2 regions of the Paenibacillus kribbensis genome follow, and region 2 is predicted to be linked to the other one. Evidence: riboswitches for the same ligand, from Rfam matches in the RefSeq annotation. Region 2 holds a riboswitch; the other holds the start of a gene.

Region 1 (5,113 bases), 2.3 Mb from region 2:
ATTGGAGGAACAACCTAACATGAATACAATGAACTTAACTGTACACACCCTGATGCCCTTTCACCACCAATACCAACGCGCCAACGCTGTGAATATGCAGAAGAAAGAAGATAGCTCGGAGAAGAAGCTCAGCTTTCAGGACATTTTGAATGAGAAAATGGGTAAAAAATAAAATAAGCTCAAAAGCCGTGTTTCCCTACATCGTCTGTAGAGAAAACACGGCTTTTTTAGGGTTATTGACTTATTTTCAACCTATTGTCCTGCATCCCGGTACTGTTCGGCCTTTTCACGCATCCCGGCAGCTACAGCCTCTTCTGTATTCAGTCCCTTGTCAGCCGCATAGGCGCGAATGTCCTGCGTAATGCGCATGCTGCAGAATTTGGGACCGCACATCGAGCAAAAATGGGCTTCCTTGGCCCCCTCTGCCGGCAGCGTCTCATCATGGTAGGATAAGGCCCGCTCGGGATCGAGGGAAAGATTAAACTGGTCGCGCCAGCGGAACTCAAAGCGCGCCTTGGATAAGGCATCATCCCGTTGCTGTGCCCGTGGATGGCCTTTCGCCAGATCAGCAGCATGTGCCGCAATTTTGTAGGTAATGACTCCTTCACGAACATCATCCTTGTTCGGCAGGCCCAAATGCTCCTTCGGCGTAACATAACATAGCATGGACGTCCCGAACCAACCGATCATGGCTGCTCCGATGGCTGAGGTAATATGATCGTAGCCAGGCGCAATATCCGTCGTGAGCGGTCCCAAAGTATAAAAAGGAGCTTCCTGGCAAATTTCCATTTGTAAATCCACATTCTCCTTGATTTTGTGCATCGGAACATGCCCCGGACCTTCGATCATGACCTGGACGTCATGCTTCCACGCGATTTGCGTTAGCTCACCCAGCGTTTCCAGTTCTGCAAACTGTGCTTCATCATTCGCATCATAGATGCTGCCCGGACGCAGCCCATCCCCGAGGGAAAAGGCTACATCGTAAGCTTTCATGATTTCGCATATTTCTTCAAAATGCGTGTACAAAAAGTTCTCCTGATGGTGCGCAAGGCACCAGGCCGCCATAATCGACCCGCCCCGGGAGACAATTCCCGTCATTCTGTTCGCCGTCATCGGGATATAGCGCAGAAGCACGCCCGCATGAATTGTAAAATAGTCCACACCCTGCTCCGCCTGCTCAATCAGGGTATCGCGATACATCTCCCACGTCAGTGCCTCAGCTTGGCCGTTCACCTTTTCAAGCGCTTGATACAGCGGTACGGTTCCAATCGGCACAGGGGAATTCCGGATGATCCATTCACGCGTCGTATGGATATTACGGCCTGTGGACAGGTCCATGACCGTATCCGAGCCCCAGCGCACAGCCCAGGTCATCTTCTCCACTTCCTCCTCAATGGAGGACGTGACCGCAGAATTACCAATGTTCGCATTGATCTTCACGTGAAAATGACGCCCAATGACCATCGGCTCACTTTCCGGGTGATTGATGTTGGAAGGCAAAATCGCCCGTCCCGCCGCCAGCTCCTGTCGCACAAACTCGGGCTCCACCCCTTCGCGAATGGCCGCAAACTCCATCTCGGGCGTAATGATTCCCTTGCGAGCATAGTGCATTTGCGTCACCGTGCGCCCTTGTAAGGCACGAAGCGGACGATGGGTCACGCCGGGAAATTCCACCGCTTCCCGTTTGGAACCGGGCTTCAGCCCATTATCCTCCGGCTTAACCGTGCGTCCCTCATAAGCTTCGGCATCGCCCCGTTCCAGCACCCAGGCCCTCCGCAACGGGGGCAGCCCGCGGCGGATGTCCACCTGATAGGCTTCGTCAGTCATCGGACCGCTCGTGTCGTACACACGCAAGGGCTCATGATGCTCGGTGCCCTCCGGCGTATGTGTGGGGTGCAGAGCGATTTCACGCTCTGGCACGGCAATATCCGGCCGCGAGCCTTGAATATACACCTTGCGGCTCCCCGGAAAGGGTTTTACTCCGTCAGCTTGCTCTGCACTTGTCTTCACTTCAGTTTCTTCTGTTTCCGTCGGTTTCATTGTTCGTTCCTCCCGTTTCGATGAAATGACACACCGATCCGGAACCATTCCCAGGGTGGCTGATCTATGCAAAAAAGCCGGTTCCCCAGGGAACCGGCTAATCTAACGAAGAGCTATCCAAAAGTACACACACAGAATAATATATTCCATGCGCCTTCTTAGGCAGCAGCTACGTATACATTTCAATGGCCGATTACTTCCCTACGCTGGTATGATCCAGATCAGGTGCAAAGGGTCCGGAATCTTGCACGATTCCATCTCAGCCCGGCATTACAGGCTCCCCCAGTAACTGTGATACTTCAATTTGCATGAGGCGGCGATAACAGACATCCCGCCATCCTCATCAGATTACTTTAAAATTATTGCTTTGGCAACCCTTCTCTGGTCCTGTTACGGGAGCATAAGCCCCATTTCCTTCGCAGCTTCGATCAAAATCGGGGCAAAATCATGCAGCGTCTCAGGTGCAAGTCGGCTGACCGGACCGGATACAGACAAGGCCGCAGCGACCTGTCCCTTCCGGTTCACCACAGGCGCTGCCACAGCGGCTGCACCTGGCTCCCGTTCTTCATAGCTGGTTGCATACCCCTTCTCACGAATGTCCTGCAGCTGTGCTTTATAGACCTCCGGGTCTACCGAGGACGGCCATTCATCCCCCCTTAGCAGGGTTTCCAGCTCCTGTGGCGGCATAAAGGCCGCCAGCACCTTGCTGGAAGCCCCCACAGCCAGCGGCATACGCGCACCCACAGGCGCAACGCGGCGGATGGGCTGGTTGCTCTGAACGGCCTGAATGCGAATACGCATGCTGCCGTCCCGCAAGTATAAGCTGACCGTCTCACCCAGACGGTCACGCAACCCTTCCATCGCAGGCTGCAGCAGCACTGCCGGCTCGTCGCTTTGTGACAAATGGGTAGACAGCTCCCATATGCGGAAGCCGAGCCGGTATTTTTCGGTTGCGGAATTTCGAACGACAAAGCCACGATCCTCAAGCGTTGTCAGCAGCCGGTGAACCGTGCTTTTATGTAGTCCAATTTTGGAGGCAATCTCCGTCAGACCAAGATCCGAGTCTGCGGTAAAACACAGCAATATATCAAGTGCACGCTCCACAGCGCGAACGGTTAATTTACGGTCTTCCATCGTGAACCGCTCCCCTTGTATCCATTTTCGTTTCACACCATGAAACATGGTTACATAAATTATATAGAATACTCGCGGCTACTGTAAACCGATGTTTTTGTGACAGCTATATTACAGAAAAAGAACAAACATCGACAATTCTTTGCATCATTTTTACTTTTCCGGTGCAGGCGTTGACTTTGGATAATCACCATCATACGATAATAGGTATCAAGTGGACATACACTATCATTTTCAAGTGAATTTGTACCTAAATTCCATAGCATGAAGTTCAATTTTTTATAAGGAGGCTCTTACATGATTTCGACATCCCAGCGCAGTTCTCAGCTACAAACCGCTGTTCAGGAGCCGTCCATCCCACTGATTAATCCCCGTATGCTGCGGTTCAAGCACATTGTGATTGCGCTGCTGCTATCGGTCGTATTTTTTCTGTTGTTTTGTTTTATCGCTCTGCACGCCTACATTGCATGGGTTCTCACCAATCCGACGGTAGCACCGCTGTACTCCAACCCGATGCAGGCGAAGGGAATGGCCTATGAGGAAGTCAGCTTCCCCGCCAAGGACGGCAGCCGCATGGTGCAAGGCTGGTATATCCCGGCGGATCAATCGCGGAAAACGATTATTTTCAGCCATGGATATGGGGCCAACCGCGAAGAAAGCTGGATTCCCATGTATGATCTGGCGCATTATGCCCATAGTCTGAACTTTAATGTGGTTATGTTTGACTACGGTTTCGCGTCCCAAAACAGCAAGGCGGTCGCGACCGGAGGGAAAGCGGAATCCCAGCAGCTTCTAGGGGCGATCCAGCTTGCGAAGCAACGCGGCTCGTCGGAGATTATCGTATGGGGCTTCTCGATGGGGGCAGGAACCGCCCTGCAGGCAGGTTTGCAAACCAAGGATGTGGACGCGATGATTTTGGACAGCACCTTCCTGCTGGAGCCGGATACACTGTACCATAACATTCATAATCAAATTGATTTGCCACGCCATCCGTCTTTGGAAATTCTGGAATTGCTGTTTCCAGTTTTGAACGGCACCAGCCTGCATCAGATTCCATATCAGGAGGTCAAAAAGGAAAACTATCCGTTCCCGATCATGTTTGTGCATGGTACACAGGATGAAAAAGCGCCTTATCCCATTGCGGAAAAGCTTGCTGCCAATCAGACCAATCCGCTTTCCAGCGTGTGGATTGTCAAAAACGGACTGCATGAGCTGATTTTCAGAGAGCATCCGCGTGAATACTTGCGGCGGGTATCGACGTTTTTGAGCAGCGTACAGGAGCTGGAGGACAAAAAAACTATCGCTAGTGCGAATAAGCAAACGACTGCGAAGTAATACAATGAATTTTTTAAGCTATATTATCCACAGCTTGAGGAAGCCCGATTATGGACATTTAACTCGTGTCAAGTCAGGCTTCTTTTTTTGCGTCCTAATGGCAATTTATCATTCTGTATGACATGTGTATCTGATGGAGAGAGTTTGTAGACATATTCCCGACGAGACGGCGAATATACTGGGTACGTATGCATCCGGGGCAGATTCTTTCTCCAACCCGGGTAGCCATAGTGGGATACGGGAGGTAAAAGAACAATGCTGAGTACTTATGGATCTTTTCTGCCCTTGCGCGTGCTGGAGGAAATCCGGCATTGGAAGCAGCAGGAAAGTTGGCATGTGGAAGTGATTAAGTCCGCTACCGAGGGACTTGAGCCTGCATATGTGCAGCTGCTCGATGATTGGCGAACCGTATTTGAACAGACCGAACGGGCTGCTGTAGAACTGCTTGAAGAGCAGCGGAGCGCCCTCGATCCGGCAACTCAGGCGTGGCAGGACCCAGAAGCGCAGAAATCGGCTGCTCCAGAAGCACACACACACGAACTGGCTGAATATTCAGGACAGCCGAGGGAATGGGGTGAGGCGTCGTCATCTGGAAAGGTGTCAT
Region 2 (5,113 bases):
GCTACATTACACCGACGATGTATAACGATTTTATGCGTGAACTGGAGCTTACAGGCAATACGTATGAAGTTGATCTGGAGCATATGCACAAAAAATATGTACCGGAATATGCAGATGCCTCGAAGCCGGATAGTTTTCTGGGCAATTATGAAACGGTATATGATGGGTACTACGACGCGCAAATCTTGCCTGTCCTTTTTCCTGACAATCAGCAGCCAAAGTCAGACCAGGCACGTCGATATACCTTGATGGCAGGGGATTATTTTACAGTGCGGTTGCATAACACAAATCGGACTCCTGCTGATTTATACGAATCATGGCTTCTGGGCGGGAGCGATAGCGGAAAGCCGGCAGTTACAGCTTCTTACGGAGGCATGGTTCTGAATGAAGATTACTGATTTTGCAGTTATATTTATCCTGCTGTTTTTGCCCTTTGGTGTAATGAATGATTTGCGGGTACAAAATCAGCGTGAAGTGCAGCAGTTGGAAATGAAATATACATCGGCTCTCCATACCGCAGTTCAGGATGCAGGTGTCGTACTCTCCCAAAATGAGCGTCAGGAACGGGAGGCTGGATACGGATCGGACAAGTTTTTTCGTGTTGATAAGGAAGAAGCGCTAAAGACGTTCCTGCATACCCTTTTTCTAAATATAGGTATTGATGGGGATACAGTAGCACAACGCGCTTTATTGGATTATATACCTGCCATTGTGATTTTGGATTATGACGGTTATTATACGTTTGCCTCAGAAACCTATACAGATGAAGATGGACAAGTTGCGATAGGTCCCAAATGGAGTGAAAAAAGGCCTTTTGCCTATGCTGATTCAGCGGGTAATAGTGTGGGATTCACTTTGGATAATTATGTACATGCGTATGATTCGCAGAATCACAGGTGGGTGGAAGGCTTTCAAAAGGAGCTTCAGGGCCAAACCAGCATTTCGTTGCTGAATAATTCCGAAACGTTTGAGCAAGTACAACGTTCCACCATCGTTCATAGTGTTCAGGAAGACCTGGCCCGCCTGATTAATCTCCATAACCAAAAGGCAGCACGCAACGGCGTAGCCTATACGTTTACACTGCCGACTATTCCGCAAGAAGAGTGGTATAACACGGTAGATGATGTGGGGTTGATGGCGTTTATCCAAGGCATTCCGGTTGGTGACAGGTTTTATAATAACTATGGATTTGGTGGTGGAAGAGTCGTTAGAAAGCAAGCCATTATCGGTGGCTTAGAACCGGATACCGGAATGAAATATTTTTACAGAGATTCCTGTCCGGCACCCTTTCAGGCTAGAGAACGTTTTTCAGATGAAAAATCTGCGGCTGCTGCGGGGTACTTCGAGTTTAAATGTAATAACGGCTTACAATAATCACTCTGACGAGTGGTTTTTCTTTTTTTATAGGAAAGTCCGCATTAAAAACCTTAAAATTCGTTATTTTCAATGTTCCGATAAGGCTGCTGAATGTGCTACAATAAGGCTTTGAAAGAAAACAAATGATATATGAAATAATGACAGTCGGCATCGCCGATGACAATAAGGAGCCAAAAACAGCGTATGAGTTTATTGACTGTAGAAAATGTATCCCACAACTTTGGGGACCGCGCATTATTTAAAAATGTTTCCTTTCGATTACTTGCGGGGGAACGTGTAGGTTTAGTAGGAGCTAACGGTGTCGGTAAATCGACACTCATGAACATTTTGACCGGGAAATTGCTTAAGGATGAGGGTAAAGTGGAATGGACTCCACGTGTACGTTACGGTTATCTGGATCAGCACACCAAGCTGACACCGGGCAAAACAGTACGTGATGTATTGAAGGACGCATTTCTTCCTTTGTTGGAATTGGAAAAGGAATTAATGCAGATTACGGATAAAATGGGGGATGCTTCTCCCGAAGAGCTGGAAGTGCTGCTGGAACAGATGGGTGAAATTCAGGAGCAACTGGATATGGGGGATTTTTACCTCATTGATGTAAAGGTTGAAGAAATGGCGAACGGGCTGGGTCTCTCGGCCATCGGACTGGATCGGGATGTATCCGCGCTTAGTGGTGGACAACGGACTAAGGTGCTTCTGGCCAAGCTGCTGTTGGAAAAGCCAAACGTCCTCCTGCTGGATGAGCCAACCAACTATTTGGATGTTGAGCATATCGAATGGCTTACACGTTATTTGAAGGATTATCCTTATGCATTTATTCTTATTTCGCATGATACGGAGTTCATGAACCAGGTCGTTAATGTTATTTATCACCTTGAATTTGCCAAGATGACCCGCTATTCAGCAAATTATGAAAAGTTCCTTGAGATGGCGGATCTGAACAAAGCGCAGCATATTGATGCTTATGAGAAGCAACAGGAATATATTAAGAAACAGGAAGACTTTATTCAGCGCAACAAGGCGCGTGCATCCACATCAGGCCGGGCGAAGAGCCGTGAAAAGCAGCTTGATCGGATCGAACGTATTGATAAGCCCGAAGAAGCTGCCAAGCCAACCTTTCAATTTAAAGAAGCACGTGCGAGCGGGAAAACGGTTTTTGAGGGAATTGATTTTGAAATTGGCTATACTCATGCCCTGTTGCCTAAAATGTCCATGACGATTGAACGTGGCGAAAAAATTGCAATTGTAGGCTGCAACGGTGTCGGTAAATCAACATTGCTCAAAACTATTCTGGGAAAAATACCGCCAATTAGCGGAAAAACCTATCAAGGCGATTTCTTGCAGCCGGCTTATTTTGAGCAGGAAGTAAAAGCGGGCAAAATCACACCGATTGACGATGTGTGGAATGAGTTTCCACATTTGAACCAGCATGAAGTAAGAGCGCATTTGGCCCGTTGCGGATTGAAAAATGAGCATATCACACGTCCTCTGTCTGCGCTTAGTGGTGGTGAGCAGGCTAAAGTACGTCTGTGCAAATTGTTAATGCGGGAAAGCAACTGGGTTCTGTTTGACGAGCCTACCAATCACTTGGATGTTAAAGCAAAGGACGAGCTTAAACGTGCCCTGAAGGAATATAAAGGGACTATATTGCTCGTCTCGCACGAACCGGATTTTTACGAGGACTGGGTAACCAAAACGTGGAATGTGGAAGAGTGGTCAAGTAAAGTCAACTAGAATCAAAAAAATTCAGTTCTGTTATGCTTCACAAAAAGTGGGGGTTGCAGAATTAGAAAAATATGCTAAGCTATTTGTAGCTGATACAATATAATAGTCACACTAGGGGAGCCGCCCATGCGGCTGAGACGGAATAAATGGATTTCGGACCCTTTGCACCTGATCTGGGTTATGCCAGCGTAGGGAAGTGAGCGCCGTACAAGCAAGGTAATCGCATCATTACTTTTGTTTGTGCGTGGGACGATATACGTATACGGATTTGATTGTCCGTTCGATTATTGGACGTTCGTGAAACCACTTCCTCTGGGAAGTGGTTTTTTTGCGTTTCGTTTGGCTTTGCCTGTCGAACTTCCGTATACGGATTCACATATGTTCTCCTTTCATTATTGCTGGTACTTGTGGCTGGCTCCGTATGTTATTTCGCGATATGGAGCTGCAACGATATAGGTTCAGCTTATACGATTATTTTATAACTTTAGTTCATATTCTTAGTTCAATGTGAGGTGAAAACGAGATCGAATTACACGTGATTACGATGGAAAGTGGCTACCATGCAGATGTACCCCAACTGGCTGCTGCTATTTATCCGTATGTTCATTATGTGCACGCACGCCTGAAGCAGAAGGGTGCCTCAGAATTGCTTGCTTTGATCCGCAGCATGGTAGGGCAGGGAGTTCCTTTGCAGCAAATTGCAGTCAATGACCGTGTGGATGTAGCTTTGCTTACCTTGGCTGGAGCTGTCCAGCTACCGGCTAGTGGTTTACCTGTCAGGGATGTGAAAAGCCTGCTTCCAAAGGGGACACGCTGTGGAGTGTCAGTGCATTCCCTGGAGGAGGTGCAGATGGCCGAACGGGCTGGAGCTGACTATGTACTGTATGGTCATGTATATGAGACCCAATGTAAGCCCGGTGTTGTGCCGCGGGGTACAGCCCAGCTTAAGCGGATATGCAGCTTGTCGAACATTCCTGTGATTGCGCTCGGCGGCATACAACCGCATCATATTCCAGAGCTTTATCATGCTGGAGCAAGCGGAATTGCAGTGATGTCCGGCATATGGGAAGCTGAGTCGCCAATTGCGGCTGTGATGGAATATAGACAAATGGTAGATCAGGTAGCCCACAATCTGTAGCAGGGAACGAGAGTAGTAGAAATTCGAAAGCAGTATGGTCAGTGGAGAGGAGATATAACACATGCTAAAGATACACACAGAGGCTACAGTTATAGGACATGCTGAATGCTTGGTCATAGGTGGAGGTGTGATCGGCAGTTCCATTGCTTATCATGTGGCCAGGGAAGGGCGCAGTACGATTATGCTGGAGCGAATGATGCCGGGTGAGGGAGCCTCGGGGGCAGCGGTCGGAATGCTTGCGGCGGAGAGTGAAGAGTTCGCCGACCCTGAGTTTGAACAATTTGCTCGCACAAGTCGGGATGCATTCCCTGAGCTAGTTCGTGAGCTGGAGCGGTTGTCTGGTGTTTCAGTAGAATTTCGTACAGAAGGTTTTGTAACTCCTTTCCGTTCGGAAGCTGAGGGTGAAAAACGCTGGAAAGCTGCTAATACGCGCGAGGATAATCAGCCTGAGTGGTGGGATGCCGGGGAATTGGCCAGACGGATTCCGGGCATAGATCGTCAAGCGATTGGAGCTATATATCGATCGAAGGAGACACAACTCTTCCCCGTACAGCTGTGCCGTGCTTATACGGGAGCAGCTACAGTGTTGGGTGCAACAATAGGGTCCGGTACCCATGCAGAGCAGTTGGTCGTACAGAATGGCCGGGTTTGCGGTGTAGTGACAGATAGCGGCTTTGTTTCCTGCAACCAGGTCATTATTGCCGGAGGCTTGGAGAGCATGAATTTGCTAGAGCAAGTGGGCTTTTATTACCCGCTTTATCCGGTCAAGGGTGAAGCAGTTGCCGTCTCCTTGAAGGATCACCCTTTGGAATATACCATTTATGCCGATGATGTTTACCTTGTGCCGAAGCAGAAGAACGAGCTTTGGAT

Evidence for each region. A riboswitch is a leader RNA that binds a small molecule or an ion and turns the genes downstream of it on or off. The one in region 2 is predicted to bind thiamine pyrophosphate.
Region 1: linked by a shared signal. The riboswitch ahead of thiC (phosphomethylpyrimidine synthase ThiC) and the one ahead of B4V02_RS11440 (thiamine phosphate synthase) in region 2 are both predicted to bind thiamine pyrophosphate.

The regions. Positions count from the first base shown of each region.
Region 1 is NZ_CP020028.1:4,819,802-4,824,914, forward strand. Features, by position in the region: gene B4V02_RS26200 (hypothetical protein) at 20-172, shown strand; gene thiC (phosphomethylpyrimidine synthase ThiC) at 253-2,040, opposite strand; TPP riboswitch at 2,222-2,334, opposite strand; gene B4V02_RS21480 (IclR family transcriptional regulator) at 2,431-3,174, opposite strand; gene B4V02_RS21485 (alpha/beta hydrolase) at 3,472-4,509, shown strand; gene B4V02_RS21490 (Fe-Mn family superoxide dismutase) at 4,765-5,113, shown strand, end outside.
Region 2 is NZ_CP020028.1:2,515,354-2,520,466, forward strand. Features, by position in the region: gene B4V02_RS11425 (hypothetical protein) at 1-398, shown strand, start outside; gene B4V02_RS11430 (hypothetical protein) at 385-1,374, shown strand; gene B4V02_RS11435 (ABC-F family ATP-binding cassette domain-containing protein) at 1,561-3,114, shown strand; TPP riboswitch at 3,209-3,317, shown strand; gene B4V02_RS11440 (thiamine phosphate synthase) at 3,650-4,243, shown strand; gene thiO (glycine oxidase ThiO) at 4,305-5,113, shown strand, end outside.